DNA from 3 places in the Paenibacillus sp. USHLN196 genome. Region 2 is predicted to be linked to each of the others. Evidence: riboswitches for the same ligand, from Rfam matches in the RefSeq annotation. Region 2 holds a riboswitch; each other region holds the start of a gene.
What was found. Region 2 has a riboswitch for cobalamin ahead of cobJ (precorrin-3B C(17)-methyltransferase). Riboswitches for the same ligand answer to the same signal wherever they lie in the genome.
Positions count from the first base shown of each region.

Region 1 (10,965 bases), on a different contig from region 2:
TAGCAAAGCAACACAACAAAAAATCCAGGTTACGATACAGCGTAATCTGGATTTTTTGTTGATTTTTCATTTATAATAGTCCCCAATAGTTGAAAGGAGATCTACCCTATGGCTACTTTTGAAGAGTTTATGCAGCATGACATCCGGGTTGGTACAGTGGTGGAAGCCGAACCCTTCCCCAAGGCTCGCATTCCCGCCATTAAAATGACGATCGACTTCGGACCACTTGGTCTTAAACGCTCCAGTGCTCAGATTACCCAACGCTACACGCCTGACATCATGATCGGCAAACAGGTGATAGCAGTAGTTAATTTCCCGCCTCGGCGGATTGCCGGATTTGTCTCTGAAGTACTCGTACTGGGCGGTGTGCCTGGTGAAGGTGATGTTGTCTTGCTCTCACCGGATAGCCCAATACCTAATGGAACAACGATAGCCTGACTTTATTTGGAGTAACGATAACCCGCACGTCGGTGTTATCCTGACAGACTTTCCTGAAGAACCCCCATCCGTCCTTGTTCCTCTTCCTGCTTCTGCGCCTTCATCTTATGCTTCATTTCTCTCACGGACAAAACCGAGGCCATTAGGCTCCGGGTATAGGGATGATTCGTTGAGTTGGTCAGCTGCGAACTCTCTACGACTTCAACGACTTCCCCCTGGTACATCACGGCAATTCGATCGCTGACCTGTTGCACCACCGCGAGATCATGCGATATGAAAATAGATGAGATGCCTGTTTCCTTTCTCAACTCCAGCAACAGATCCAGGATCTGCTGCTGAATGGAAACATCCAGTGCAGAGGTAGCTTCATCGAACAGGATGATGTCCGGCCGAACACCAATCGCACGAGCAATAACTGCTCTCTGCTGCTCTCCCCCGCTCAGTTCATGTGGATATTTACCTGCCGTCGCAGCAGACAATCCCACCCGTTCCAACAGCCTGAGCACTTCCTGCTCAAGTTGTTGACCCTTCATTATTTTATAATTGATGAGTGGCTCCCGGATAAAAGCTCCAATCTTCATTCGCGGGTTAAAGATAGCCGAAGGCTCCTGGAAGACCATCTGGATCCGCTTTCGTTGAGAGCGTAGCGCCTTTCCGTTCAATCGCGTAATATCTTGCTGACGATAGCAAATCTGTCCTGACGTCACTCGTTCCAGATGGGTTACACATCTAGCCAGTGTGCTCTTCCCGCTACCACTCTCCCCGACAATCCCCAGACACTCCCCCGGATACAGCTCCAAATGAACAGCTTTCAGTGCACCGACTGCCCTATGCCCCTTTAACTCGTAGGTTTTGCTCAGATTTCTTAGTTCCAGAATTGGTAACTCCTTATGATCCATGAACATTTCCCTCCAATTCAGGTACAGCACTCAGCAGTTTGCGAGTGTATTCATGCCGAGGTTCGGATATGACGCGGAAAGTCTCTCCCATTTCAACCAAGGTACCACCCTGCATCACACCAATTCGATCCGCCATATGAGCTGCAACGGCAATGTTATGCGTTACGATGATCATGCCTGTCCCTTGCCGGGAGCGAAGCTCGCTCAATCGGTTCATCACTTCATTCTGTGTCGTCACATCCAATGCACTGGTCGGCTCATCTGCAAGTAAGAGTTCAGGTTCCATCGTAACTGCCATAGCTATCGCCGTTCGTTGTTTCATCCCCCCACTCAGCTGTGAGGGATAGGCACGCATGATTCGTTCCGGATCTCCCAATCCCATGTCCGAGAGCATATTCATAGCCATGGTCTGAGCTGCTTTTCTGGACACGGTGAAATGAGTACGAATCGCTTCGATATACTGACTACCGATGCTGCGAATGGGATTAAGATACGAACCACTGTCCTGAAACACAATGGCAATCCGCTTCCCACGCACTCCCCCCCAATCCAACCGCGACTCACCTAGAAGCACTTTTTCCTGAAAAGAGATCTCTCCCCCGGTGTACTGACCACCTTCTGGTAATAGGCCAAGTAAAGCCCGAATCAGGGTCGACTTTCCGCTGCCACTTTCACCTACAATCCCGATAATCTCCCCCTTATTCATGGAGAAGGACAAATCCCGCAGTGCCATAGAGTCATCCTTATAGGTTACGGAAAGGTTGTTGACACTAAGCAATGGCTTCATTACTGTCCAACCTTAATATTACGATCCAGTAGATAGAAATCGATGGGATACATCGTCGCACCTTGCACGTTGCTTTTACTCACAATATTAATCGGGGTATAGGTCAAAAACATATATGCTGCATCGTCCAGAATCATCTGCTGAGCCTCTGCCGCGAGGGCATACCTTTTCTCCACGTCAAACTCGGAGTGAAGACGAGTAATTACCTCATCCAGCTTCGGATTGCTATATCCGCCTACGTTCCATTCCGCGCCCGTCGTGAAGTAGAAATCCAGAATATACTGCGGGTCACCCGTGATACCTGTATTAATACTTGTTAAAGCGAGATCGTAATTCCCGCTCTTCTGATGATCGGTCAGATCCTCATAAGAGGTCATCTCCAACTGAACGCCAATCTCTTTAAGCTGGGATTGCATCGCAGCAGCCACAATCGAATCTGACTCGTAAGCGGAGTTGAGAATCAGCTGTAACGACAGCTTCTTTCCATCTTTTTCACGAATGCCATCGCCATCTGTATCCTTGAAACCAGCCCCATCCAGCAACTGTTTGGCTTTCTCCGGTTCGTAATCATATCCTTTGATCTTGTCATAGCCAAAAGGCAGTGCTGACGTGAATGGTCCTTTGGCTGCCTGACCGCCCACCAGTGTATTCGCGTACATCTCCCGGTCAATACCATATGAAATCGCACGGCGAACCTCCGGATCACTCAGCAACGGATTGGTTGTGTTCAACCATACGAATTGGGTACGCAGGCTGGGAATTTCGTCAATGGTGTATTGACTCTCGTCCTGGAATAATGCCAAACTGCTGCGCCCCACGTTACTTGCTACATCAATCTCTCCGGACTGTAGGGCAAGGGCGCGCGTGCTGTCATCCTTGATATATTTCAACGTCAATGTGTCGACATCTGCCGCACCACCCCAATACCCGTCATACTTTTTCACCTGAATCTCCTGATCCGGCGTATAACCCGTTACCATAAATGGCCCGGTAGCAATAGGCTCGCTCTTGAATTTGGATGTATCTGCACTGGTATCCACAATGATAAACAGTGGCTCAGCAATATTACCAAGCAGGGACGCATAAGGCTCTGTCGTCTTGATTGTCAGATCTTGTCCCTCAGCAGTAATCGAGGCCACTGGCACAGTCGCTTGTCCTCTCTCGTTTAGCTCAATGGAGCGTTCGATCGATTTTTTCACCGCGTCTGCAGTTACCTTATTTCCGTTATGGAAGGTTACACCCTCCCGAATATGAAAATGCCACGTCGTGTCATCAACACGTTCCCACGTGTCTGCAATTTTAGGAACCAGCTTCATATTCTCGTCAAACTGAATCAGTGTCTCACCAATCGCTGCACGCGTGAGCGTCCAGCCGTTCCATTCCTCTGCCGGGTCCAGATTGCTTCCAAGCCAGAACAGGGCCACATTTAGATGAGTTGGTGCGCTTGCAGTCTCATTGTCGGTAGCCACCGACTTTCCCGTTGCATCAGACGAGGTCGATGGATTATTGGTGGTGCCACAAGCTGCAAGCAAGAACACAACGAACATGGATACGATGGTGAGCAGGATCGATTTTGGAAAATTCCTCTTCATTCTGGTTCCTCCAGTTAAGCTGTATTTTTCTTGGGATCAAGCACGTCTCGCAGGCCGTCTCCCAGTAAATTAAAAATAATAACAGTGCTAAATATCGCCAGGCCCGGATATATCAACAGCCAAGGCGCAGTCTGCAGATACCTTCTGCCTTCATTCAACATGGCACCCCACTCGGGGTTCGGTGGCTGCGCACCGAGTCCGAGAAAAGATAATCCCGAGATGGACAGCATCATGCCACCCACATCCATCATCGCCATGACGATGAGTGGTGACATCATATTGGGCAGGATCGTCCTGCCAATGATCTGTATCTTACGTGCTCCGCTGAAAGCAGCGGCAACGACATATTCCTTTTGCTGAAGGGAAATCACCAGGCTTCTGGCCATCCGTGCATACTTCGCCCACCAGACAACCGACAATGCCAGCACCGTATTGAACAATCCCGGCCCAAGCATTCCCACCACAGCGATCGCAAAAATCAGGCCCGGAAATGCCATTAGTGTGTCGGACAACCGCATGAGAATCGTATCCGTCACACCGCGAGCGAAACCGGCGATAACTCCAATCGCTACACCGAGTACAAATACAATGCCAATCATCATAAAGGTAAGCAGCAGTGAGGTTCGCGCTCCGTATAGCAGACGGGACAATACACAGCGACCTAGCTGATCGGTTCCGAGTGGATATTCGGCGCTGGATGGCTGCAACACTTTGGCAAAATTCGTTGCAAGTGGGTCGTGTGGTGCGAGCAGCGGCGCAACCATGGCGAGAATAATCCAGAAGACGGTTAGAGATAACAGGAATGTGAACCAGCGATTTTGTAGTAATACATGTCTGAAGACTCTCATCTATACATCCACATCCAGTCGGATTCGAGGATCACGAAGATGTGTCCATACATCAACCAGCAGATTCAGTGTGACATATATGATCGCCATCCAGATGACATACCCCTGAATCAGCGGATAATCCCGTGTAAAAATGGCATCCACGGCCATCTGACCAACGCCAGGCCATACAAATAAACTTTCGACAATGGCTGCACCACCTAACAAAGCACCTGTCGTCATACCCATAAGGGTAACGATCGGCAGCAGGGCATTGGGGAGAATATGACGCAAAATAATGATCGACTCCTTCACACCTCTGGATCTTGCTCCGATCACATAGTTCTGGCTTGTCTCCTCAAGCAGGACCGTACGAATCTGTCTGCTGTACTGGGCAACAAGTGGAATCGCGAGTGTACATGCAGGCAGAATCAGACTATTCCATCCGGATTTGCCCATCACCGGCAGCAGCTTCAGCTGTACGCCGAAGACCAACATGAGCAACATACCCAACCAGAAGCTGGGCATCGATAATCCGGCAAAAGAGAACAAACGAATAACAAAATCCAGCCATTTATTACGATAGACAGCCGACAACATCCCCAATGGAAAGGAAACCAAAATAACCAAAATCATAGCGCTTCCTGTTAGCCAAAGCGTTGCCGGAAGCCGTGCCATGAGCACATCCAGTACTGGACGATTGTATTTATATGACGTACCAAAATCTCCGGTCACCACCTGTCCCAGCCATGTCCCGTATCGATAGAGAAAAGGCTCGTCCAATCCAAGCTCTGACCTCACCTGCCTGACCAGTTCATCGGATGGCGTTACCCCTGTAGACATGAGCATAAGTCTGGCTGGATCCCCAGGAGACAGATAGGTTAGCAGGAATGTCAGAAACGTGATGCCGAACAATACGACAACCAGTTGTAATAAACGCTTAACGATATATCTGCTCAAGTGCTCAAACGTCCTTCCCCAAAACTTTATGTATGTGCCATGATGTTCTCCGTCCACAGCTCCGCTGAAATCGTATAAATTCTATCAAAAAAGGCGACCCTCTCCGTGTTACTGGATGAGGACGCCTTAAATAAACAGATTTTCAGAAAAAATCATGCTCTCTAAACACCTTCCTATCTCCCGTAGGGTACTACTGTGTTTGTTAAACCTGGCAGGTCTCCTGGCTCCAGAATCATGGTCATTGCAGCTCCTTCCCGGTCTAAACCAGTGGATTATCGCTACTTGACTCCTCTGTTACAGTGGCGGGACCGCGCCGGTATTACACCGGACTTCCCTATTAAGCTTTCACCCCGACGGGCGAAGCACCAAGTTCCACATATTCAATTGCACTTCTGTATCAGTATAGCGGGACGACGATTAATGATCAAAACTTTTCTTTCAAATTTGAAACACTGGATACGTCTAACCGCGAATTCTCGAACCCTTCGGAGACACACCCGTCACACGCTTAAACATCTTTGAAAATAATAATGGGTCCGTATAACCCACCGAATGGGCTACTTCACTAACGGAAAGTCCGGGGTTCTGAAGAAGATCGGCAGCACGATTCATACGGTATTCCAGAAAAAATGACTGTAGCGACTTGCCGTATCGTTCCTTGAACAATCCTGACAGATATGTGCGGTCCAGCCCCACGGCGTGGGCAATATCCAGAATGGAGGTCCGCTGGCTGTACCTGTTCTCCATAAACTGAACTGCCTGCCTGATGTACTCTTCTTTGTTCGAAAGAAGCTGTCCCTCCTCTTCCTCTACCGGTGACGATGAGATCAACTCCGCTATCAGGCGGTACAAGAGACTTTGGTTCATCACATCCCCTCCCGAATACGTGGAGGCCTGAACCATCTCTGAGTACAGGCGCTCCATTGTATTCGTATCACGGGCATCATACACTGGATGCTCCGGGCTCAATCGGGCACGTTGCATGAATGCCTTGGCTTGCACACCTTTGAATCCAAACCACGAATACGTCCAGGGATCCTTCGGATCTGCCTCATAATGAATAAGCGTGTCCGGGAGTATGACAAAACCCTGTCCCTGAGTCAACTTGTATTCTTGGTCCCCCATGTACACGATCCCCCGTCCTTCATGGATGTAGTGCACAATGTAAGAATCGCGTACACCCGGTCCCCAATAATGCGCAGGTTCACATGCCTCCCACCCGAAAAACAACAAAATCAGCTCCATCTGTGTCCAGCCTGCGCGAACCACATTCATCTCAATGCGACTCATTTTTCGCCCTCCATCCTACTTCGTTCCACTTACCTCTTCATTCAATCTATTTATATTATAACAGCTAAAATACTTCTATATTAGTTGAAAGCGGGAACAAAAATGGGATTATGACATGTTTGAAAGGGGTTGAGCCATAGTTATATGCGCCGAATCGGCCTATAGTTGGGGTACAACATTTTTCAGGGAGGCTAAACTTAAATGAATAAAATTACGTTCCTCGGTGCAGGCAGCACCGTCTTTGTTAAAAATGTATTGGGTGATGTCATGATGACCGAAGCACTGCAAGATTTCGAGCTGGCACTATTCGATATTGATGCTGAACGCTTGAGCGACTCAGAGCGTTTGTTGACCAGTCTGGCCCGTTCGATTGGAAGTCGTTGTGTCATTAACGTGTATCATGACCGCAAAGAAGCGCTGCGCGGAGCCAAATATGTCATCAACGCCATTCAGGTGGGTGGGTATGATCCATGCACCATTACGGACTTCGAGATTCCGAAGAAATACGGACTGCGTCAAACGATTGCAGACACACTCGGTATCGGCGGAATTTTCCGTAACTTGCGGACGATTCCGGTCATGCTGGATTTTGCCCGGGATATGCAGGAAGTATGTCCGGATGCATGGTTCCTGAACTATACCAACCCGATGGCCGTGCTTACCAACGTCATGAACGTACATGGTGGGATCAAAACCGTAGGATTGTGTCATAGTGTGCAGGTATGTGTACCGCATCTGTTTGATGCACTGGGGATCGATCAGACGGGTGTCGTAGCCAAAATTGCAGGCATCAACCACATGGCATGGCTGCTCGAAGTTACAAAAGACGGGCAGGATCTGTACCCCGAGATCAAACGTCTGGCGAAGGAAAAACAGAAGGAACAGCATGATGACATGGTTCGTTTTGAGCTGATGCAGCGTTTTGGCTATTATGTAACGGAGTCCTCCGAGCACAATGCTGAGTACCACCCTTACTTCATCAAACGGAATTACCCGGAGCTAATCGAACGCTTCAACATTCCACTGGATGAGTACCCACGCCGCTGTGTGAACCAGATTGAAGGCTGGAAAGAGATGCGTACCAAACTGTTTGCCAGCGAAAATATTGAACATACCCGCAGTCGGGAATACGCATCGCATATTATGGAGGCTATGGAGACGAACCAACCTTACAAAATTGGCGGCAACGTCATGAACAACGGACTGATTACGAATCTGCCACGCGAGGCATGTGTCGAGGTACCTTGTCTGGTCGATGGATCAGGGATCAGCCCTACGTACATTGGTGACCTGCCCCCACAACTCGCGGCTTTGAACCGGACAAACATCAACACTCAACTGCTGACGATTGAAGCGGCAATTACTGGCAAGAAGGAACATATCTATCATGCCGCCATGCTTGATCCGCACACAGCTGCCGAACTGTCTATCGATGACATCGTAGCGATGTGTGATGAGTTGATTGAGGCTCACGGGGATTGGCTGCCAAAATACACGTCATAATAAAAAGCACCGTTTCCTTTGCAGCTAAAGGGGACGGTGTTTTGTTCGTTTCATAGCACTCATCTGCTGAGTCGTGCATCGCATCTCTTATAATAAACACCACGCACACTTAAACCTTATTCGGCAGGGAGCAAAAAGCGATAACCAATACCCGGCTCCGTCTGAATATATCGGGGATTCGCCGGATCTTCCTTTAATTTTTTACGCAGATGTCCCACATATACCCGGAGGTAATGGCTGTCAGACTCATGATGATGCCCTCCCCATACTTGCTGCAAAAGCTGACGCTGGGTGATGATCTTTCCCGCATTGGAAGCGAGCACCTTCAGCATCTCATATTCCGTTGGGGTTAATTTGACCAAAGTTCCCTCCAGTTCGACCTGCCTTTGGGCCAGATCAATCGTAAGTGATCCGAAGCGCAATATGGGCTCATCTGTCGTTTTGGCTACATGACGCAGCGCAACCCGAATACGAGCGACCAACTCACCCATCCCGAAGGGTTTCGTCACATAATCATCTGCACCGCTATCCAGCGCGGCAATTTTATCTCCCTCCTGATCCTTCGCTGTCAGCACGATAATCGGCACTTGTGACCATTCACGAATCCGGCGAAGCACCTCCATACCGGACATGCCCGGCAAACCGAGATCCAGGATGATCAGATCCGGATGTACAATGCTGGCCTGAATGACACCCTCTTCGCCATCCCCGCACTCGTGGAGTTCGAATTGGTGTGCCTGAAGGGTGACCTTGAGCAATTTGCGAATCTGCGGCTCATCATCGATCACCAGTATACGAGCCCCTAGTGGTGCGTTCATGTTATTCTTCAACCTCTCCTTGTTCTGAATAGGGAAACCGCGGTCCGTGAGCCTCCATGGGGATATCTATGCGCATTCTCGTTCCGCCGCCCGGATTCGGCTCTGCTACAATAGTACCTCCGTGGACTTCCACAATGCCTTTGCAGATGGCCAGACCAAGCCCCGTCCCTGTGACATGCTGAGTAGACTCTGAGCGATAGAACTTATCAAATATACGTGTTCTTTCTGCTTCCGGTATACCGATGCCTTGATCAGCGACCATGATTGTCAATTGACTCGGACTTCTATCACTCGCCACAATGATGACAATCAGGCTCTTATCGGGTGAATATTTGATGGCGTTGCTGACGATATTGACCAGCACCTGCTCCAGCAATACTTCATCTCCGTAAATGAACACCGGATCATCAGGAAATTCAACTTGAATGTTGCGATGGGGACTGAATTCCCGAACCTGTGTCAGTACAACGCTGATTATATCTTCCACGTCACACCATTTCCGATTCAGTTGCAACATGCCGCTCTCCAGCCGAACCATGCCCAACAGATTTGTGACGAGACGATTCATACGCATGGCCCCATCCCGAATGTTGCCTGTTAATTCTCTCCGATCCTCGGGTGTAAAAAGAGTATCATTCTCCAACAATCCCGTAGCCGAGCCGATAATGGCGGTTAGGGGAGTACGCAATTCATGAGAAACAGAGTCCAGCAGCGCTGTGCGTATGCGCTCCGATTCGGCAGTGATCTGTGCCAATCGGGCCTCTTCCGCCAGCTTCACTCGGGCAATAGCACCTGCGGCCAGTCCACCGCATGCCTCCAACAGACGAAGCTCTTCTTGCTGCTCATGAACCTCATCAGCGTCCATGCTCACAGCGAGCACGCCATGAATCTGCTCCTCTGTGCGTAGCGGCACGTAAAGTCCGGTAGATTCCCGCAGAGTGGATGATCCCTTACCGGCGATCTGTCCGTGAAGATATACCCATTTGGCAATGGCAATCTCCGACTCCCCATCCCCCCCCCCATCCTTCTCCCCTTCTGATGCGGATGCGGAAGAGTTTGTAACCATCAGATCACCCTGTTTATCCGGAAGATACACAGCCGTCGGCTTACCCAGCGTAAGCGATACTTGGGTCGCAATATTAACCAGCAACGTATTCAGATCCGTAATGGCTGTCATCTGACGACTCAATGCGTATAGGGAGTTAGTCGTGGCCTCACGTGCTTTTACCATCTCCAACTGTTGTCTCAATCGACCTGCGAGACTCGCAGTTAAAATGGCCACCGCAAGATACACGACAAAGGAGATGAGATATCTCAGATCTTCAACCGTAAAGCTCAGATATGGTGGTACAAAAAAGAAGTCAAACATAATGACGCTAAAACTCGCGGCATATATAGCTGGCCCCATTCCCCAATACACGGCACTCACCAGTACGGGAAATAGGTATATCAGCGCTACATTAACCAAATCACCACTCATCCCGATGGGATGAAGCAGCAAGGTTAACAGCGTCACCCCGAGGGTCACCCATACATATGCCGGAACCCGTTTCCCATGGGATGCCCGCGTTTCTTTTTTTATTCGATCAGACAACATCCATTCACATCCCGCTCAGTTCATAATCATAATCTGCAACGATCAATATATCCAGATTCCGCGACAAGCGTACAAGTCGGTTGACCACCGAGCCTGAGCCGCGGTAGCCATTCAGCCACCATACCCGTCTTGCCTGCCCGACCACCAACTGGGTTGCTCGCGCCTCCGATGCCTTTCTTGCCAAAATCCCAGGTACATCCCGCAGCTTTGGACTGTGGTGGATGTGAAATTGACCGCCAAGCCGAATCGTCAGC
Region 1 is NZ_JBBCYH010000019.1:59,619-70,583, reverse strand. It holds gene csaA (chaperone CsaA) at 109-438, shown strand; gene WFI24_RS30265 (ABC transporter ATP-binding protein) at 474-1,337, opposite strand; gene WFI24_RS30260 (ABC transporter ATP-binding protein) at 1,327-2,124, opposite strand; gene WFI24_RS30255 (ABC transporter substrate-binding protein) at 2,124-3,716, opposite strand; gene nikC (nickel transporter permease) at 3,731-4,564, opposite strand; gene nikB (nickel ABC transporter permease) at 4,565-5,503, opposite strand; cobalamin riboswitch at 5,697-5,888, opposite strand; gene WFI24_RS30240 (AraC family transcriptional regulator) at 5,966-6,793, opposite strand; gene WFI24_RS30235 (alpha-glucosidase/alpha-galactosidase) at 6,995-8,296, shown strand; gene WFI24_RS30230 (response regulator) at 8,413-9,114, opposite strand; gene WFI24_RS30225 (ATP-binding protein) at 9,116-10,711, opposite strand; gene WFI24_RS30220 (histidine kinase) at 10,716-10,965, opposite strand, start outside.
Region 1: linked by a shared signal. The riboswitch ahead of nikB (nickel ABC transporter permease) and the one ahead of cobJ (precorrin-3B C(17)-methyltransferase) in region 2 are both predicted to bind cobalamin.

Region 2 (10,965 bases):
CACCATCTCGGACAGCCCGGATTCATTGTCGTGGACAAGCCATCCCCAGTTGCATTTACAATTGGTTTATGGAGACCTTGTATCGTACTCTCCACAGGGCTTCTAACGATGCTTGAGGCAGAAGAGGAGACTGCGGTTGTATATCACGAAGTCCACCATCTGTGGCACCGTGACCCACTGAAGACCACGCTGCTGTCGGTGTTTGCAATTATGATGCCTTATATTCCCGTATTGAAGCATACGTCGAAACATTACAATATCGTCAGAGAGATTCTGGCGGACAATGAGGCCATTGAACGTACAGGAAACGCGGCAGGTATTGGCAGTGCTTTGCTTAAGCTGCTTCGTGCTTGTCCTGAACCGTGGGGAGCAAAAGAACTAACCGTTCAATCGTCATTTGCGGATACGTCGGTAAATGTCCGAATTTCACGTCTGCTGGACCCGGAACAGGACGTCACGCTGAGATTGCCACGCTACGCCGTTCTGATGTCGGCTACCGTTTTCCTGTTGCTGTCTATCTTGTTTGTATGGTCCATTGGATGAATTAACTTAGCTAAATGTGAGGTCGAGTATAACACTAGGAAGGAAGATGAACATGAATAATAAAAGTGTAGAGATTGGATTACTTTTCTCAAGGATTATGATCGGTTTGATCTTTGTATTGCACGGCTGGAGCAAATTCGAAGGTGGAATCAGCGGTACAGTAGGTTTCTTCGAAAGTATCGGTATTCCCGGATTTCTTGCATCCGTTGTAGCCATCATTGAGTTGGTGGGTGGTGCGGCGATGATTTTGGGTCTGGGTACACGCGTGTTTGCGGCTTTGTTTGTCATCGTGATGGTTGGAGTTCTGTTTACAGCCAAAATGGGTGAGCCGTTCCTGAGTGGTACTGAGTTAGATTACCTGCTGCTGGCAGGGTCCCTGACTCTGCTCTTCACAGGAAGCCGCTTCCTGGCTGTGGATTATCTTATCTCCAGACAGGGGAACGCTCGCCAGAATGTGAGTGCTTGAATCCAATAACCTGCATTGAAGCTCTCTATTGGCCAGCCCGGTTCCGAAGTTGTATTCGCGAACCGGGCTGATCGGTAGGGAGCTTTTTGGTTTGGACGACAAGCCTTTGGTTTGATACAATGAGAATAAGTATGCTACTAAGAAAAAATAAGGAGGATGCAATTTTATGATTAACATCATTCCATCCGATGCCCGCTCCAGCTTTGACCGAGGCTGGCTTCGTGGCAGTCACAGCTTTTCCTTTGGAGAATACCAAGATCCGGAGAATACCTCGTTTGGACCGATGCGGGTAGCGAACGACGATGTGATCGCGCCTGGTCGCGGTTTTGGGGCTCACCCGCATAGTGACATGGAGATTGTATCCATCGTACTGAACGGCAAGTTGCGACATGAAGATAATCTGGGGAATGTAGCCGTTACAGGCTTTGGTGGTATCCAGCGGATGTCAGCAGGCAGTGGCATGATTCATACCGAACATAATGCATCCGATACCGAAGAAGTACGTTTGCTTCAGCTCTGGTTCATGCCACAGACAAAAGGGTTGGAGCCCTCCTATGAGACCACATCATTTGATCCAGCAGCATTGGCAGGAGCGCTTGTACCTATTGTATCGCCAGATGGGGGACCAAGAGTGGCAACCATTCATCAAGATATGACGATCTACCTCAGCCGATTGGCCAAAGACAAGACGTTAACCTTTAATCAGGATACGGGACGTCGCATGTACATTTTCTCCATCGAAGGAACGTTGGGATTGAATGGGGAGTACCTGTTGAATGAAGGCGACACGGCTCGTGTGGAGCAACACAGTTCCATAGAGCTGCAAGCAAACGAAGATACATTCTATATGATCATTGATTTGCCGTAGATGGGTGTTGGAATAAACTCCAAGAACAGAGGAGGATTATACGTATGGCGCAACAGGAATGGTTTATGGTTAAGCATGCGGTGACTGGTCGAGGTTTGGCAAACAGCAAAACAGATACACTGTCCTATCGATTCCAGCAGGAGGGCACAGGTTTCGTATTTACCGTGACGGGTCTGGACGAGCAGACCGTGGAACAGATCCTGGAGCTCAGACAAGAACTGAATGTATTTCGATTCGTCCAACGCAAGGATCAGCCCCTTTTGAAGCACTGGTACTACGTAGAGGGTGAGCGAGTAGCGTATGACGAGGAGCGTCACACGCTACGTATCTATGCGAAGTCAGAAATTCGTTATGTCCCTGAAGATTATTTTGCCGATTAACGTGTAAGTAACGATAGAATTGGAACATCCCAGAAGGTCTCTGTGAATACAGAGGCCTTTTTGCTGTTTGTATTCGGAGAATGCATTCTTCATTTTGCAAAAAAGACCACATAATTCCCTGCTCTCTGGCACAAGCTACCTTGTATAAAAAACAGAGCGGAGGGACGGCATATGGCAGACAAAACATCAGGGAAAGACAAGTCCAGAACTTCGGGATCAGCTTCAGAAGAAAAAAAACATGTTCCTCTGGGACTGCCGTCCCCGCCTTTTCTGCGGCAGCCGATCAGCGCAGTACATGAGACTCAGATTCTGGCGATTAAGGAGATCTTCTCCGAATGCTCGGATGTGGTTTTCCGTAATGTCATGATCACGCCTGAAGTGAAAGGGCTGCTGGTATACATCGAAGGTATTGTTAATTCGGCTGATATTCAGGATCACATGCTGCGTCCGATTATTCGTGGATTGATACAGCAGCGTACAGACGAACCTGATGTTCCACTGGATGATACACGCGTAGAGCTGACGCAGGTGAAACGAGTTGAGACTTGGGCTGCTGCGACAGAAGGTGTCCTTGCATCCTCCGCACTTCTGTTGGTCGATGGAAGTGCCGAAGCCTGGATGTTCAATGTCAAAGGTGGCGTAAGACGCGGTGTGGAGGAACCTCAGACGGAATCGGTCATTCGGGGGCCGCGGGAAGGATTTACGGAAACATTACGAGTGAACACAGCATTATTACGCTTCAAATTGAAGACACCTGCCCTCAAGATGGTGAGCATGACGCTGGGTACCGAAACCAAAACCGATATCGTTCTGACTTACCTGGAAGGGATCGCGGACCCAAAGCTGGTCCAGGACGTTAAGGAGCGCCTGGAAAAAATAAAAATCGACGGCATCCTGGAGAGTGGGTATATCGAGGAGTTAATTGAGGATCATCCGTATTCTCCTTTTCCACAGATGCACTATTCGGAGCGTCCGGATACAGTAGCAGGCAATCTACTGGAAGGTCGAATTACGATAATGGTCGATGGTACGCCATTTGCACTGATTGCCCCTGTCACGATGTGGCAGATGCTTCAAGCCAGCGAGGATTATTATGAGCGATTCTTTATCAGTAATCTGGTGCGCTGGATTCGCTTTTTGTTCGTAGCCATTGCGTTATTCCTGCCAGCACTGTACATCGCTATTACGACATTTCATCAGGACATGCTGCCAACCACATTGATACTGAGTATTGCCGGGGCACGGGAAGCTATTCCTTTTCCGGCACTGGTTGAAGCTCTCATCATGGAGCTATCCTTCGAGGCACTTCGTGAAGCAGGAGTCAGGTTACCGAAAACGGTTGGGCAGGCCGTCAGTATCTTGGGTGCACTTGTAATTGGGCAGGCAGCCGTTCAGGCAGGGATTGTATCTGCACCGATGGTTATTATCGTATCCATGACAGGTATCGCTTCATTTACGATTCCGCGGTTTAATTTTGCGATTACCGTTCGTCTATTGCGTTTTCCAATCATGTTACTGGCTGGCATGTTTGGACTGTATGGCATCGTGATCGGTCTGGTCCTGATTTCGGTGCATCTGACCCAGATGACTTCATTTGGTGTGCCTTATCTGTCGGGTCTTAGCCCATACAGCAAAACGGATACCAAGGATATTCTCATTCGTGTGCCGTGGTGGAAAATGATCAATCGTCCATCTACCGTCCATGATAACCAGAAACGGATGAATGAGAAGATCAATGGTTCCCCCGAAGCAGAGGAAGGGTGGTAAACCCATGCAATTTATGTATAAATACCGGGCAGTTATAGCTCTCTTGTTATGTACCTCTCTCATTTCAGGTTGCTGGGATCGAGAGGAAATAAACGATGTTGCCTTTGTAATTGGTGTCGCTATGGATAAGGAGGAACAAAACTACAGATCCAGTCTGCAGATTGCTCTTCCAGGACAATCTGGTTCTTCGGGTAGTGAAGGAGGAGGAGGAGGCACAAGTGGTGATAAATCCTGGTTCATATTGTCCAATACAGCCAAAACCTTTCACGGAACATCTCTAGAAGGGCAAAAGGCGCTCTCACGCAAAATATATTACGCTCATCGGCGTACTCTGCTAATCGGTGAGGATTTGGCGAGGGAGGGCGTTGCCCCTATGCTGGATTTGATGACACGTTATCCGCTCAATCGTTTCTCAGCGTTGCCGGTTGTGACAAGAGGAGAAGCATATAAGGTCATGGATACTGATGCACCTATAGAAAAATTTCCATCTGAGATGGTACGGGAATTGTGTTTTTTAAATATGCGAAATCCCCGCTCGCTCAAGACGTTTATAGATTCCATTCTTAGCGAAGGCGTAGATCCTTTTCTGCCCATAGCTTCGGTTGTTGACACTGTGCCCAAGAACTGGAAGGACCCCAAAACGAACATCAAGATGGATGGATTGGCCATTTTCAAGAAAGACAAGCTGGTAGGCATGATCGATAAAGCACCGGCAGATGCACTGATTCTGGCCATGGGTGAGGCCAATGCACCAGAGGTTATGGTCGAGGCTCCAGGGGGAGAAGGAGATATATTCATTAAACTGAACGAGAACAATTCTTCGCTGCATCCCAGTGTCAAGAATGACAAGGTTAAGGTGAGCATTCAAATGTACGCCAAGGGAGTTATTGTCGATAACGAATCGAATTACGGTGACCGGCGGGAGGATGAGATATTAAAGTTAAATGACGCCATCCACAAGAAAATAAAGTCAGATATTGAGGAAGGCATCCGATTGGTTCAGCAGAAGTATCATGCCGATATTCTTGGAATCGGTCGATCTATCCATCAGCACCTGCCGGCGGAATGGGACAAGATGAAGGATCGATGGGAAGTCATTTATCCTGAAGTTGAGGTAACCGTTATTCCCCATGTCATTATTGAAAATGTAGGAGTAATCAATAAACCGATCGGTGTCGTGGAGGAGGAGGTCGTACATGATTAAACCGCTTTTGTTTACCTATCTGGGCATGGCAATTGTGGTCATCTTGATGGATTTCAGACATATGAAGCAGGCAGCAGCCATTAATCGCTGGATATCCTATGGTCTGATTGCATTGGGAACGGTCATTTGGTTCTATGTCACTCACTTGAGTAAAACGGTTTTTGTCACGGTATGGATAAGCCACGTTATTCAGCGATTTTTACCTTTACCATAGATTGCAGATTAACTGACGGAAAGGAGGTATTGTATGAATCAGAGTGTGACCCATCGGCAGATTGTGCTGCTCGTGCTGATACTCAGTATTACAGGTACGCTGATTCAGCCCCACGCTCAGGCCATTTTCTACGCGGAGCAGCATGCTTATCTCTCGTATGTGCCCGTTGTTTTTGTGATGATAGTATCTCTATGGTTAATAAGTCGGGTCCAGCGACGATTTCCCAATCAGGATCTGTTCGAATCCATTGTTCAGCGATTCCCGTTTTTGGGGAGAGTAATGGGATTTCTGTACATTTTATTTTTTTTCTTTGTGTTTGCAAGAGATATCCGACTATCAGGTGACTATATAAGTATAACGCTACTGGAGAACACACCCATTTCCATCATTGTATTATCTCTGGTGGTCATGGGCGTCTTTATCGTTCGAGGGGGACTCGGTTCCTTAATCGGAATGGCGGAATTGTATGTTATGCTGTTTCTGCTGATCTCGTTGATTATACCTTTCATGCTTATTCAGCAGGTAAATATGGATAATCTCATGCCATATTTTCATGTTGATGTTGCAGGAGTAGGCAAAGGGAGTTGGTACATATTTTCTTTTTATGGAGAGATGATTGCATTGCCATTTGTAGTCAAAGGAAGCGATTTTCGTTTCAAGTCGGTTCTATGGGGAATTATCATCTCTGCACTCCTAATGATGCTTATCCTTGTGGAGACGATAACTTCGATCGGAGTCCCTATTGCTTCCAGACTGGTATACCCATCCTATGAGCTGGCAAGGCAGCTGCAAATCAGTGATTTTCTGGACCGGTTTGACCTTGCGCTGGCAGCAGCAACCATGCCGACCATGATCACGAAGATTGCATTTGATCTATACTTTGTCTGCTGGGGACTGAAGCGGATGATTCCGAAAGTGTCGGGAAAGATGATGACAGGCCCGGTGGCCTTGGTTGGATTCGTATGTGCTTTCTGGTTCTTCCGAAACGCGATTCAGCTCAATCGTTTTACCCGGGAATGGACATGGATTGCCATTGTTTTTGAAGCACTGTTCCCTCTCGTGCTGTTTCTTTTCCTTCGTCCTCGCAAAAAGGATACAGATGAATCTTCCGAACAGAAATTCGGAGAGCAATCCAAGCGAGAAAAGCAGGAAAAGGAGCAGAAATCGGCTGATTCAGGAAAGGATGGGGAGAAGAGACGGAAGGATTCCCATGGTGGGGAGCTCCAGCCTTCCTGATACATTCCATCAAAAATCGTTATAGATGAAACGGCCAAAAGAGGGGAAGCGCAGTTTCCCTTCGCAGAAGTACCCTGTATACTGTAGTCAGACTGATGAACATTCGGCTGAACTAACGGGGGGAACATGAATGGCTCAACATTTGGCAGGTGTACGTGTAGCATTGACAGGACCACGAAAGTCGAAAGAGATGTCCTTACTGGTTGAAAAAATGGGTGGCATTCCGCTTGTGCGACCGGCACAGGGAACGGTATTTCTGGATGATCGGAATATCAGGGATGGTCTGGTATCCTGGATCTCGGACCCACCAGACTGGGCGGTATTGACCACTGGCATGGGTCTGGACGCGTTATTTGAAATGGCTGAGGATATGGAAGTTGCGGGAAAATTACTGGATGCACTGTCGGAATCCTCAATTGCGGCCAGAGGATACAAGACGGTGAATGCACTGAGAAAGCGCAAGTTAACGCCGCTAGTACGGGATGACGATGGCAGCACCGACGGGCTCATTCGTGAATTCGCCCCACATGATCTCGCAGGGAAAAAGGTGATGTTGCAGCTTCATGGAGAGACAGCTCCCAAACTCGTTGCATGGTTAGAGGAACAAGGAGCAATCGTGCGCCAAGTGCTTCCTTACCGCCATGTACCACCGGAAGAGGCTGAACTGGAACAGCTTTTGAATGAGATTGTACAGTACGAGATAGATGCTGTTGCTTTCACAAGTGGACCACAGGTTAGATTTCTGACGCAATATGCGGCATCGCAGAATAAGCTCGAATCGATGCTGGAAGCTTTCAGACAAGGTGTAATCCCTGCGTCTGTAGGTAAAGTGACGGCGAATTCGATGCGAGAAGAAGGCATTGAGGCGCTGGTGATTCCGGAGGAAGAGAAGATGGGCGCACTCATCGTTGAACTCGGGCGTTACTTCGCAGCGGGACATGCGGACAAGATCCGCAAATAGCAGCAAAAACAGTCGAGCAATGAGTATAAACGAATTCAATCCTTCGGCAGTTTGATGATTCAAAACGAGTGGTATATGCATATGTTATTCCGGGTTCTGATCTGATTTTTGGATCAGGACTTTTTTCTGTTTTGTCTGAAAATAGAAGAAGAGACAAGTATCATAAGCATGGACATTATTTCCTGAGCGGTGTTATTATGAAGACAATATTGATGAAAACAAGCAAGGTGCTCTTGCGTAAAGCAAGAGGTAACAGGGAATCGGGTGAAAGTCCCGAGCGGTCCCGCCACTGTAATGGTGAAGCCCTTTTTGATCCAAGTCACTCGCATAGCCGGGGAAGACAGAAAAGGAAGCTGATGATCCAGAGCCAGGAGACCTACCTTGCATGTGTCACCGAACCCTTCGCGGAAAGGAATGGTGTACGAAGAATCAGGAATTGGGCGAACGAGCGGTTCGCCCGGCTGGCCCCCTTGGGCCACATAGTCACAGGATTCCCTCTGGGAGTCTGGGACTGTGTTCTTGAGTGTACGTACATGCGTATCCCATCCGTTATAAGGATGGGATTTTTTTGTTTTCCATGAAAGTGATGCCCCTACGATCTCCAGTGTTGGAAGGATAGAAGCAGAGGAATAATTTAACAGAGCTGGAAATTGAACACGCTTAACAGTTGGGGAGAAGGTCGGCATAGCCGTCCTTCTTCACTGTTTAATCCGTACGACAAGTGTGATGAAGGAGGAGAAGCAATGCAAGGTCAAGGCAAGCTGCTAATTATCGGGTTCGGTCCGGGGGCGATGGAACACATCACGAAGCGGGCACTCGAAGCACTTCAGGAGAGTGAGGTTATTATCGGATACAACACGTACGTGGATCTTATCCGACCTCTGTTGAAAGGGCAAGCAATTGTGCGCACGGGCATGACGGAGGAAGTAAGTCGCGCGCAAGAAGCGGTCCGGCAGGCAGAGATGGGCAAGATCGTTGCTGTAATCTCCAGTGGTGATGCAGGTGTATATGGCATGGCGGGTCTGGTATACGAGGTGCTTATGGAGCAAGGCTGGAAGCCGGATACAGGTGTTGCTGTTGAGGTCATTCCAGGTGTGTCGGCCATTCAGTCTTGTGCTTCACTTCTTGGTGCCCCCGTCATGCATGATGCATGTACGATTAGCCTGAGTGATCACCTCACGCCGTGGGAGACCATTATTCGCCGGGTCGAAGCCGCAGCATCAGCTGATTTTGTCATTGCTTTGTACAATCCACGCAGTGGACGACGCACACGCCAGATCGTGGAGACACAGGAAATGATCCTGCGTTATCGTGACCCACAGACCCCGGTAGGTCTGGTGAAGAGTGCATATCGTGAGCGTCAGGACGTTGTCATGACCACACTGGAGGATATGCTGAATCATGATATCGGCATGCTGACGACGGTGATTATCGGCAACTCCTCGACCATGATGTACGAAGGACTCATGGTCACCCCGCGCGGGTATCAGCGGAAATATACGCTGAACACCGCGGAACAGTCGCTCAGACCTCATGAGCGACTTCGCACGGAAGCCGAGCCATGGTCGCTCGGCGCAAGGGAAGCCCGCGCTGCCGCCTCCGGCGAGGCAGCGGGCGAGAGCGCGGCCAGCGATGCATCGGCCGCGCAACCACAGGCGGAGCCAGCCCTTCGCGGCGCAAGCACCGGAGCGGGCACGGCTCCGCAAGGGCAGCCGCCCGCTGGCGCCGGGGCTGCTGCCGCTATGCCTGCGGCAAGCCCGGCCGGCAGCGCTGGCACCGCCGTGCTTGCCGTCGAGCGACCTGCATTCGCGGCGGCAGAGGCCGCTCCGCGCACAGTCGCAGAAGCGCCACGCGCCGGCGCAGCTGCACTCGCCGCCGAGGCGCTGACGCGGCTCGCGGCAGGGGGAGCGCTCGCGAGTGAATCGGCGAGCCGCTGGCTGGACGCAGCAGCGCCGAGCCACACGGCAAGTGCGCCGCAGGCTGCGACCGCAACGGCGGTACGCACCGCGCCCGAGCCTGGGCGCAAGGCACCGCTGTTCGAAGTCGGCGTGTCGCCCGGCGTGGGCAACAAGAAATTCACTGCCGCCCAGATGGCGCTGCTGGCGCAGTGTGCAAGTGAAGACGGCGAACTGGAGTACACGCCGGAACACCAGATCATTTTGAGAGTGCCGACTTTTGAACCTGAATCGCTGGTAGAAGAGCTGCGTGCAGCGAATTTTATCGTTGTACCGATTGGAGATGTCATCAAGGTAAAGGCCTGTGACTTCTGCAACATGGAGAAGGATGATGCTGTCCCGATGGCAAACCATCTGCAGGCGGTGATCGGCGGACTGGGTGCACCCAAAGAAACGAGTGTGGCACTGAATGGCTGCGGCATGGCATGTTATGGGGCAGTGCTGGAGGATATCGGCATCGTGTATCGCAAAGGTGCATATGACCTATTCCTCGGCGGTAAGAAGTTCGGACGCAATGCTCACCCTGCACAGCCCGTAGCGGAGGGAATTCCGGGTGACCAGATTGGTGGGATTGTGGAGCGCATTGTGGCAGATTACAAGGAAAAAGGCCATCCGAACGAGCGATTCCACAAATTCTTTAAGCGGGTTGGCGTGATTCAGGGCTTCCGCCATGTGGATGCACCGGTCACTGTGGAAGTAAACCCGATATGCGGTGACTAAATCTTAATTAAGTCCTTGATTAAGTCCTTGACTGAATCGCCTCCTTCGGGGAGACGTGATGGTGTAGCTTGTCAGGACGTATCTAATATTTCGCAATATTCGCTGGATTTCAGCTGACATAGATGGATTGATGTTTCGAGTAATGTATCGAATGGAATGCCAGAAGAATGAATATGAAAAGCCTGATCTGTGGGTCAGGCGGGGGAGGAATAACAGAAGATGGATGCAATATTGTTGGTGGGACACGGGAGTCGTGACCCCGAGGGGAACCGGGAACTGAAGGAGTTTGCAAGTGAGGTAGCAGCGAAGGCACCGGAGAATACGTTGGTGGAGACCTGTTTTCTGGAGTTAACCAGACCGAGTATTGCTGAAGGCGTTACCGCTTGTGTGGATCGTGGGGCAACACGTGTCGTGTTGGTGCCGATCATTCTGTTTGCTGCCGGTCATGCCAAGATTGATATTCCTAATGCCATTGATCGTGCCAAGGCACGTTATCCGCAGGTGGAATTCGTATATGGTCGTCCTATCGGTGTTCATGAGAAAGTCGTTCAAATTATGCAGACCCGTCTGCAAGAGGCACAACCTGTACTCGTGGCATCCCAAGGCGGAACAGCGGTAGCAGCTCCACCTGCTCCAGTGACGGATGAGGAG
Region 2 is NZ_JBBCYH010000006.1:304,315-315,279, reverse strand. It holds gene WFI24_RS17080 (M56 family metallopeptidase) at 1-543, shown strand, start outside; gene WFI24_RS17075 (DoxX family protein) at 596-1,009, shown strand; gene WFI24_RS17070 (pirin family protein) at 1,176-1,877, shown strand; gene WFI24_RS17065 (hypothetical protein) at 1,922-2,257, shown strand; gene WFI24_RS17060 (spore germination protein) at 2,429-4,024, shown strand; gene WFI24_RS17055 (Ger(x)C family spore germination protein) at 4,029-5,228, shown strand; gene WFI24_RS17050 (hypothetical protein) at 5,221-5,442, shown strand; gene WFI24_RS17045 (GerAB/ArcD/ProY family transporter) at 5,476-6,678, shown strand; gene WFI24_RS17040 (uroporphyrinogen-III synthase) at 6,809-7,639, shown strand; cobalamin riboswitch at 7,848-8,037, shown strand; gene cobJ (precorrin-3B C(17)-methyltransferase) at 8,383-10,314, shown strand; gene WFI24_RS17030 (sirohydrochlorin chelatase) at 10,534-10,965, shown strand, end outside.

Region 3 (10,965 bases), on a different contig from region 2:
GCGATCCGTTATCTGTCAGTGATTTTACAGCCTGTAGTCCTGGCATGAATCGCTGGCGGCATATGATGGCTGCAATCCTTAGCCCGGGTGCAACATACTTGCTGTAACTGCGAATGTACAAGGTGTGTCCAGTGGTGTCGTAGGTGAAAATGGGTGCAGGAGGTTTCTCCTTAAAATAGATATCATAGGTACTATCGTCTTCAAGCAGAAAACAACCATACTGTTCTGCAAGTTCCGGTAACTGCTTGCGCTGTTCTACTGGAACGTTAACGCCGGTTGGATTATGAAAAGTTGGCGTCGTGTAGAATAAGCGTGGTTTCTCCGATTTCATCAGATGCTCAATCTGCTCCAGATCATAACCTTCCGAGTGAATATCCGTAAAGATCAGACGAGCACCCTGCTTGCGGAAAATCTCCATTGCCGGTCCATAAGTAGGCCGTTCCATCAACACCCGATCTCCGGGTTTGACCAGCGTCCGCGAGATGATATCGATCGCTTGCTGGGCACCTGATGTAATTAACACCTCGTCTGCGGAGAGATAGAAGCGTTCTTTTTTCGTTAGATGGATTGCCAGCGCACTTCGCAATTCCAGATCTCCCTGAATCGTGGAATACGTTCCGAGCAAACGGGGATATTGATCCAGCAGATCACGCATCAGTTCTCCCCAATACCGGTTGGGCAGCAGAGAGGGATCAATTAACGATTTGGAAAATTGGTATTCTGCTTCTAGAGACTGTACCCGCGCTAGTGAATCCCAATGCAGCCAAGCAGACACAGCAGGATCATCCGCCTGATCCGTTACAGAGAATGGGGTCGCTGGACTAACATAATAGCCAGACTTATCCTTTACATACACATTTCCACGTTCCTTTAACTCCTGATAGGCTTTGAAAACGGTCAAGCGATGTACGCCGAGTAGCTCGGACAGGCTTCGTACAGATGGCAGTTTTTCATGTTCAGCCCACTCTCCCGCTTCTATACGCACGACGAGATAATGGATTACTTGCTCATATAGTTTCAGGCTGTTATCTGTCATCATCATGGTTTTGCCCACCCGGCTCACGCTCCTTTTGAATTCTATTGTAACAGTAAACGGAAAATATCTGTTCTGTTTTGTTCATTCTGTTCTGTAGACAGTGCTATATGATGGAGAACAGATGAAGGAGGGGCTAGCATGGTTGGGATCGCATTTACCGTAATGTGTCTTATTTTTGGAACAACGTTTCTGGCAATCAAAATTGGAGTGGAAGCAGGCATGCCGCCTTTTCTGTCCGCTGGACTCCGTTTTATCATTGCAGGGGCTTTGATGTTTACATGGATGTGGATGAAGGGAAAGGTCAATATTTCCCTGCTATGGCGTAAAGAAATGCTCATTACAGGTGCAGGACTGACGTTTGGTACATTTGCGACCTTATATTGGGCTGAACAATATGTGAGTTCGGGCGTTGGTGCGATTTTGTCAGCCACAGGTCCACTTATGATTATGCTGATGCAGACAGCTTTGTTGCGACAAAAAACATCTGCACGCATGATTATGGGATGTCTGATCGGCTTTGCTGGAGTGGTGCTTGTCGTTCTGCCGGGTGTGTCCATTGGTGGAAGTCCACTATGGCTATGGGGCTGTATTGCCGTTCTGGTGGGAGAAGTGTGTTATTCAGCAGGCGCACTATACTCCAAGAAGGTTATCAATCAGTTCAAAGAAGCAAACCCCGTAGCGATTAACGCAGTACAGATGATGTATGGAGGACTATTGTTAACCTTGCTCTCAGCGGTGACAGAATCCTGGAATATATCCGCTCTGGATTGGGTACCTGCTGTCTCATCCGTGATTTATTTGACGGTAGTTGGTTCAATGGTAGGTCACAGCCTGTTCTACTGGATCATGTCTCGCACGAATCCGCTGTTCCCGGCGACCTGGCTGTACATTTCCCCGCCGATTGCGGTTGGTCTGGGTGCTGTTGTCTATAATGAACATGTCAGCGGGATTACATGGATCGGTGTGGCACTGGTCGTTACAGGTTTGCTGGCGATGAACGAAAAAGTGATGGGGTGGATAAAACGAGGTGGGCGCACAAATCCACTGGTTCAGACTTCCAAAACTGTGGTGAAATAATTTGCGATTGCGGCTATTAGGGACGAAATGGTGAATTCGATGAAAAGTATGGGGATAAGAGTAAATAAGTCTTACTTATTTCAGATTCGTAATTAAGTGACAATAAGATTGGTTTGAAAATAAGAACAGCCCTGCACAAGGAGTTATCGTTGTGCAGGGCTGTTTGTTTTTTGTGTTTTAATCAAAACACATTTTGTGCAAAAAGTGCTTCGCTTGAACCTTACTCTGCGTTCAATACAAACTTCTCGATAACCTCTTTTACGCCATCTTCGTTATTGCTCGCCGTAATGTAATCAGCCAGCTCTTTAAGAGCAGGGATTGCATTGCCCATCGCTACACCAAGTCCTGCAACTTCCAGCATCTCATGGTCATTCCAAGAGTCGCCAATGGCAATGCACTCGCTCAATTGGTGACCAAAATGGTCTGCGAGGAATGTAAGGGCGTGGCCTTTAGTTCCTTCATTGTGCATGATCTCCAGGAAGTAAGGTTTGGACTTCGTGATATGCACTTGTGGACCAAGCAATTCACGCAGGTCAACGGCAACCTTATCCAAGTAGTCCGGCTCATCGATGATGAGCAGTTTCGGTGTTTGTTGTTCAATTACTTTGATGAAATCAGATTCGATGTAATATTGTGTGCCGTTCAATTTGGCATAATCACGCAGTTTGTCGTTTTCTTCACGAGCATACAGTTTGTCATCGATATACGTTTGAAGGTGGAGATTATTCTCCAAGCAATAGTCGTACAGTTTGCGGGAAGCCTCCTGTGGAACGTAACGCTCATAGAGTACTTTTTCGTCCAGCAAGTTTTTCACCAAAGCACCTTGATACGTAATGATCGGTACGTTAAGACCAGTTTGACGAGCAAGCGCTTGTGCAGAAGCATAAGCACGTCCAGTCGCCAGCGTTACAGTTACACCATGGGCAACGGCTTGTTCCAATGCAGTCTGCGTAGCAGGGGTTACTTCCTTATTGTCGTTGATCAGAGTGTCATCAATATCGATTGCAATTAATTTGTAGGTCATATAAGTTTCTCTCCTTTTTATCTGTATCTATACTAACGAACGAAAAAATAAGTTTTACACGAGGCCACTCCGAATACAGATTCATCTTTCGATCGCTGTTATCCCCGGATTTTTTTGATTCCATTCCCCCAAGGGGGAAATCCGTTGATAAGCGTATGCTTCCGATGTAGCTTTTTTTCAAAAAGCTTTAAGCGAACGCTTCGCTTCTCCCGATGAATTCTGTCTTCTCCGTTAACGTGTAAAGTTAGACTTCATTCTAAAACTATGCTTACATCTAAAACCTACTCCTCCAGGAAAACAAGGCCGATAAAGTCTTCCAGCTCCAGGTTGCCGAAGTAGTGTTTTACATCCAGGCCCTCAAGTGCAGTCCGAACCTCGGATTCCTCATAACGCTTGCCGCGCAGCATATCTTCGATATCCGCCACATCGCCTACGCCGAAGAAGTCGCCGAAGATTTTGATATCTTCAATTCGTCCATCCTTGATGTTCATGCGCAGGTCAATAATGCCGACAGGGAATTTGCGGGTATGCTTCACATTGCTTTCTGGAGATAGACCATAGTTCCAGTCCCAGTTGCTATAACGCTCGGCAGAGATTTCCTTGATTTTGTCCCAGTCTTTCTCTGTGAGTGTATATTGCGGGACATCCTGTGGCTCCATCCGGAAAATGTGACGCAACAGCTCATCGCGGAATTGCTCAATCGTCAGGTTACTATCGATCAGGTCACGAATATTGGCGACCCGGCTGCGCACGGATTTGGTACTTTTGGATTTGAATTTCTCGGGATTCACGTTCAGGGATGCCTGTACATGATCCAGATTCAGGTTGAACATCAATGTGCCGTGACTGAACATGCGTCCGCGGGTGGAGAATTGGGCATTGCCCGAAATTTTCTTTTCTCCCACTTGCAGATCGTTACGCCCGGTTAGTTCGGCATTAACCCCAAGTTCCTGCAAGGCTTCAACCACAGGCTGGGTGAACTTGCGGAAGTTGTGGAAGGATTGACCGTCATCGGCTGTAATAAAACTGAAATTCAGGTTGCCGAGATCGTGATATACCGCTCCGCCTCCCGAGAGACGACGGACAACCTGCACACCGTTATCCTGAACATATTCGATATTGATCTCTTCAATGGTATTCTGGTGCTTTCCGATAATAATGGACGGGCGATTGATGTAGAACAGCAGGTAGCTGTCATCCTCCATCGGCAGATGCTTCAGAATATACTCCTCAATCGCGAGGTTTACAGACGGATCTGTAATGCCCTGGTTATCAACAAACAGCATGGTCATTCCTCCATTAATATATGTGAGGGATTGAGATCCCTTATGTAGTGATGCTGTACAGACTGAAATTCCTTCTCTATTGTAAACGAATTGTGGATGGGACACAAAGGAATTAGGACAAGTTTGCCGGGATTGGAAGGAACACACCTAAAACGGGATTGACCCGTACCTCCCACGCCATCCATAATAAAAAGGACATGTAGAAAGGGTGACGGAAGAATGACCGGATATATCGAAGTTTTCGGACATGGCGGAGACGTGGAGACGGCCGCATCCCGGTTTGGGGGGAGCGCTGCAGATTTTCTTGATTTTAGCGCAAATATCAATCCATTGGGCCCACCAATGGAAGTCTTGGAGGCTTTGGAGCAAGGATTGCAGTCGGTTCTTCGTTATCCTGATCCGGGTCATCGTGAGTTCAAATCATTACTGAGTAAACGTTTAGGTGTGCCACAGAGCCATATTTCGGTGGGCAATGGCGCTGCCGAAAGCATGGCGCTGATCTTGCTCGGACTTGCTCCGCAGAAGGTCGGCACAGTAGAACCCGGATTTTCGGAATATCGTTCTTTAGCGCGACAATTCGGTGCGGAAGTCCAGCATGTGGAGGGACGAGAAGAGCTGGAGTGGCGTGCTGAACCTGAGGACATTGAACGACTAATGGAACAGGTAGACCTGCTGTTCCTCGGTCAGCCGAACAATCCGAATGGCGTACAGTATCCGGTGGAGGTATTACATCGTCTTGCCCGCAAAGCAGAGAAAACAGGTACTGTCCTGGTCATCGATGAGGCGTTTATGGATTTCATACCTGAATCAAGGCGACAATCCCTTGCACCCAGATTGGACGAATATCCACAGGTGATCATCATCCGATCGATGACGAAGTTTTATGCCATTCCGGGTCTGCGTCTGGGGTACGCCTTGGGGCGTCCAGAATGGATTCGTGCCATGACGGAGAAACAAGTGACCTGGAGTGTGAATGGATTGGCGTTGATTGCAGGTGAAGCCTGTCTGCGCAGCGGAGAACGGTTCGAACAGGACACGCTGGCACAGATCGCACGGGAACGCGTGCGTTTAACGAAAGGCTTGGATTCGTATGGTTGTGTGGTAACGCCGGGAGAAGCCAATTTTATTCTGATCCAACTGCCTGAGCCCTGGACAGCGGCATCCATGCAGGCGGCTTTGGGTAAGCGTGGGATTCTGATCCGTAGCTGTGCCATGTATCCAGGACTTGGTGAGCGACATGTTCGCTTGGCAGTAAAGGACGCAGAGGCCAACGAGCGCTTACTCGAAGTGTTAGGAAGTATAATGGAGCAGCCACACCACAAGCGATATATGATCGGAGCAGGGGGAACGTGCGATGACACTGGCGTTTTATAATTACTACAAGAATGCACAGGCGGACGAGAACGAATATCGTTCCTTTTCGTGGCCCGGACTGAAGATTACTGCACACGATCAACATATCAGAGCTGCAAGTCCTTCTGTTGCAAGTGCGCTTTCCAGTGCGGTGTATGGCGGCGGGATGCTCGAACTGGATCGGATATTTAACATCTATGTGGATCGGCATTATCGCTGTGATGATCCTCCTCGCGATATCGAACGTTCTCTGAATGAATGGCAGGAGCAGCTTGATCAATGTGCGGGACTGTTGACTGCGGTTAGACTGGAGCATACCTCCATTCAGGAATACGCCAGTGAGGAATTCGGAATTCTGTGTTGTACAACAGCCGGGGTGTCCAATGCTGCGCGGGCAGGTTCCGTAAGAACCGTATTTGATACGGAGGGAAACGAGACTGTTGCTGTAAGACCTTTAAAATCAACAACCCAATCTCAAATCATGAAACCTTACGTCCCGGGCACGATTAACGTCATGTTATGGTTGAACGGACGCATGACATCTGGAGCCATGGTGAATGCCGTCCAGACTGCGGTGGAAGCCAAAGCGGCGGCGCTGGCTGATTTCGGTGTTGCGGACTCGGAGAACGGGCTGCTGGCCACTGGGACGACAACGGATGCTATTGTACTTGCGGTGAGTCAGGTGGACGAGCACAAGCCGCTAATTGCTTACGCAGGAACGGCGACGGTTGTTGGTGCGGCCATTGGCAGGTTGGTCTATGACACGATCACGGAAAGCCTGCAAGCCGGACAGCAGTGGAAAGAAAGGAACAGAGTGTAATGACATTTCAGATTGAACAACTGGTCTCCTGGCCGTTCTGGACGGGAATGGCGGGTGCCTGGATTATGATAGGGGCATACATACTTGATCGATGCATCGGTGATCCACGCTGGATTCCACATCCGGTGATCGGCATGGGGAAAGCGATCTCTGCGCTAGAGCGTAGCATTCGTTCCCGTGTGAGCACGGATTCCGGGCTGAAGAGAACTGGTCTATTATTTCCACTGCTGATTGCGGGTGGGGCGTTTATAATCACTTGGGCATTCGTATATGTGCTGGGTCTCATTCATCCTGTCGTAGCGGTAGTGGCTGAAATCGTGCTTATTGCGACTACGATTGCTTCTAAAGGCTTGAAGGATGCAGGCATGGAGGTGTATCGCCATCTGATTCAGAAGGATTGGCCTGCTGCAAGACGTTCACTTGGTATGATTGTTGGACGTGACACAGCTCATCTGGATGAACCGGAGGTCGTGCGAGGAACGGTGGAGACGGTAGCCGAGAATATTGTGGACGCCATCGTGTCCCCTTTGTTCTATGCGTTAATTGGTGGCGCGCCACTTGCGATGGCCTATCGTGCCGTGAATACATTGGATTCCATGGTTGGTTATAAAAATGAGAAGTATCTACATCTCGGCTGGGCTTCCGCCCGTCTGGATGATTGGGCAAACTGGATTCCCGCACGGCTCACCGCCATCCTGCTGATCGTGGGTGCATGGGTCATGAAACTGGATGCCAAAGGCGCAGCACATATGGTGACCCGGGATGCCAGATTGCATCCAAGTCCGAATAGTGGTTTTCCCGAATCGGCGGTGGCCGGAGCACTGGGGATCAGACTCGGGGGACACAACGTGTATCATGGCGTAGCTTCTTTTCGTGCCTATATGGGTGAGGCAACACGTCCTATGGCAGCAGAGGATATTGTGCGAACGACACGTCTCATGTTCTGGTCGGCGGGTTCCTTTGTAGTTCTGTGTACATTGGTGACGCTGGGAATATGGCTTGCTGGAGGTACTTTGTTATGGAAGTAACTGTAGAGCAGAATGGATCACAGCAGCGAAAAAATATTCTGTTTATACGTCATGGCACAACCGCGTGGAATATGGAAAAAAAATATCTGGGGCATACCGATATCGCTTTGCTGCCTGATGCAGAAAGAGAACTGGCTTCGCTACGCGAGCAATTAAGCAACGTCTCATGGGATACGGTATATTGCAGTGATCTGCTCCGTTGTCAGCAGACGCTTGCACAGATCAGGCCTTGTCCATTGGAGCAGGTCAAGCTGGACCCGCGCCTGCGAGAGGTTGATTTTGGTCAATGGGAAGGATTGACGTACGATCAACTCAAGGACAACCCACAGTACCGGGATTGGATCGATGCTCCACAGGACGTCACCCCGCCCGAAGGGGAGTCATGGCAGGCATTTACTGCGCGCATCGATTCATTTCTGCAGGAGTGCATATGGTCGTATTCTCCGTCCATGCTCTCTCTTGAGGGTGAAGTGCCCACCATTATTGTTGTAACCCACGGTGGTGTAATCCGGTATGCATTATCTCGTCTCATTGCCGATCTGGGATTCTGGGATACGCAGGTGATTCCGGGGCAAGCGATACAGGTACGGCTGGAACAACATGGAGATCAGTGGGTTGGCACGAGGGTGGCTTTTCCGGGAATCGGGTTGTAAGGATGTGCAATATAACCTATAATCACAACAGAAGTGTGACAGCACTGTAGTTTCGTGTGACAGGCAATAATGCCTGCATATGAATGCAGATTGCTCACTTGAATGGTTAAACCATATCAGCGACCAAGGGTCCCGCGTGCGTGCAGTAATGGTTCATGGCTCAATATAGTCATGGATGGCATACGGGTGAAATAGGGAAGCCGGTGCAAGTCCGGCACGGTCCCGCCACTGTAAATCAGGAACAATTCCTGTAAGTCAGGTTACCTGCCCTGGACGTTCAAACCGGTGTTCCTTCGAGGAAAGGACAGCGTTTCGGGCAGTTCTATGTGCATGCACAACAATACGTTGGACATGTACAGATCGCCATATGCGAGACGTCATCCCTAATCCTAGACGTAAGGATTGGGGATTTTTTATTGTTCATGTAAGATGAACCGAACTTTTACACGTTAACGAAGAGTGCAGAACCGATCTGAAGAAACGAAGTGTCCGCTTAAAGCTTTCTACAAGAAAGCTATATCGGAAGCATACGCTTATCACCGGATTTTCCCTTTCGAAAAGGGAATCAAAAAATCTGGGGATAACAGCGATCGGAAGATGGTACTGCAATCGGAGTGGCCTTGTGTAAAATTGATGGGTTTAACTTGTAGAGGAACACCAAGGCAAGGGTAGTAAAAGTTTAGCACGATGCAAGAAAATAGCACAAATAGAGAAGGGGAGAATAACAGAATGAATTTCAAGAATTGGAAAAGCGTAGCGTCACTGCTGAGTGCAGCGGCACTCGCACTGGCTTTGGCCGGATGTGGCAATGCAACAACGAACGAGGGCACAGGTACCTCACAGCAGCCAGCACAGGAGCAGTCCCAAGGACAGGCGCAGACAGATCTCAAAACACAATATCCACTTACAATTACCGATGCAACAGGTGAGTCGTTCACATTTGACAAGGCACCAGCCAAAATTGTATCCGTGTCTCCAGCTGAGACCGAAACGTTATTCGCACTTGGATTGGACGAGCAGATTGTAGGGGTATCCGACTATGATGATTACCCTGAAGCTGCAACGACCAAAGCGAAGATGGGTGGCATATCCAAACCCAACGAAGAGTCTATCATTGCGGCTGAAGCTGATATCGTATTCACAGGTATCTCGATGAGCGAAGATGCAGTGAAGAAACTGCGTGATCTGGGCATTACCATTTTCAAAACCGATCCAAAATCCATCGATGATGTAATGAACAATATCGAAACATTCGGTAAAATCACGGATCATCAAGAAAAAGCTCAAGAGATCATCACACAGATGAAACAGGATGTAACAGATGTAACTGAAGCCGTGAGTGCAGTTAAGCCGGAAGAGAAGAAAAATGTATATGTTGAATTCTCCCCAGGTTGGTCGGTAGGTAAAGGTGAGTTTATGGACGAACTGATCACGGTAGCCGGAGGAACCAATATTGCTTCGGACAAAGAAGGCTGGTACCAGATCAACGAAGAAAATGTGATTGCCTCGAACCCGGATGTGATTCTGTATGCAAATGATGTCATTGATGAAAACTCCAAAACGCTGGATCAGATCATTAAAGCTCGCAGTGGCTGGGATCAAATCACGGCTGTGAAGAACGATGCAGTCATTGGCCTTGATGCCAATCTGCTCAGTCGTCCAGGACCTCGTGTAACCGAAGGACTGAAAGAAGTAGCCAAAGCGATCTATCCTGACCTGTTCCAATGAGTAAAAAACTGGCCGTGTACGCATCGGCAGGAATCGCGCTGCTTGTGTTAACCGTGCTCATCTGCACGGGTATCGGTTCGGTTTCCTTGCCTATTCGTGACATTGCAGGTATTCTGCTTCATCACTTGCCATGGGTGGGAGACTGGATCACACCCGACTGGAGTGCAGCAGCCGAACAGATTATATGGAAAGTCAGATTCCCGCGTGTACTGCTTGCCGTGCTCGTGGGCGCATCGCTGGCGATTGCCGGTGCGGGATTCCAGGGGGTTCTTCGGAACCCGCTGGCAGACCCGTTCACCCTGGGCGTATCATCCGGTGCTTCGGTGGGTGCAGCCTTTCTGATATTCTTCGGATTGCAGTATGCACTGATCGGAATCTGGACGTTGCCACTGGTAGCGTTTTTGACGGGTGTATTAACATTATGGTTCGTCATGTCCCTGGCTCGTGAAGGACGCAAAATACCAACGCATAGCCTGATTCTGGCTGGTGTAGTGATGCAAAGTTTCTTGGGAGCGGTGGTATCCTTCCTGTCGACGATGTCGAAACAGACCATTAATGAAATTATATACTGGACGATGGGAAGTCTGGCTCTGCGTGGGTGGTCGTATACGGCCATCCTTTTCCCGTATTTTCTGCTAGGGCTGATCTTTCTCTGGAGCCGGGCACGTTCCTTGAATGTTCTGGCGCTCGGCGAACGTCAAGCTGCGCATATCGGGGTTGGCGTCGATCGGCTGAAGCTGTCCGTGCTTGCTGTGGGAACACTGCTTACCGCAGGAGCGGTCTCCGTATCCGGCGTTATTGGCTTCGTAGGACTGGTAATCCCGCATATTCTTCGACTGCTTGTGGGACCTGACTATCGATTGCTGGTCCCACTGTCTGCTATTGGCGGCGCCATCTTCATGGTCTGGGCAGACACAATTGCTCGATCTTTACTGGCACCGACCGAAATTCCGCTCGGTG
Region 3 is NZ_JBBCYH010000002.1:700,045-711,009, forward strand. It holds gene WFI24_RS06510 (aminotransferase-like domain-containing protein) at 1-1,054, opposite strand, end outside; gene WFI24_RS06515 (DMT family transporter) at 1,175-2,113, shown strand; gene WFI24_RS06520 (Cof-type HAD-IIB family hydrolase) at 2,334-3,137, opposite strand; gene WFI24_RS06525 (lipoate--protein ligase) at 3,419-4,423, opposite strand; gene cobD (threonine-phosphate decarboxylase CobD) at 4,643-5,797, shown strand; gene WFI24_RS06535 (adenosylcobinamide amidohydrolase) at 5,778-6,596, shown strand; gene cbiB (adenosylcobinamide-phosphate synthase CbiB) at 6,644-7,624, shown strand; gene WFI24_RS06545 (histidine phosphatase family protein) at 7,615-8,277, shown strand; cobalamin riboswitch at 8,417-8,563, shown strand; gene WFI24_RS06550 (ABC transporter substrate-binding protein) at 9,007-10,005, shown strand; gene WFI24_RS06555 (FecCD family ABC transporter permease) at 10,002-10,965, shown strand, end outside.
Region 3: linked by a shared signal. The riboswitch ahead of WFI24_RS06550 (ABC transporter substrate-binding protein) and the one ahead of cobJ (precorrin-3B C(17)-methyltransferase) in region 2 are both predicted to bind cobalamin.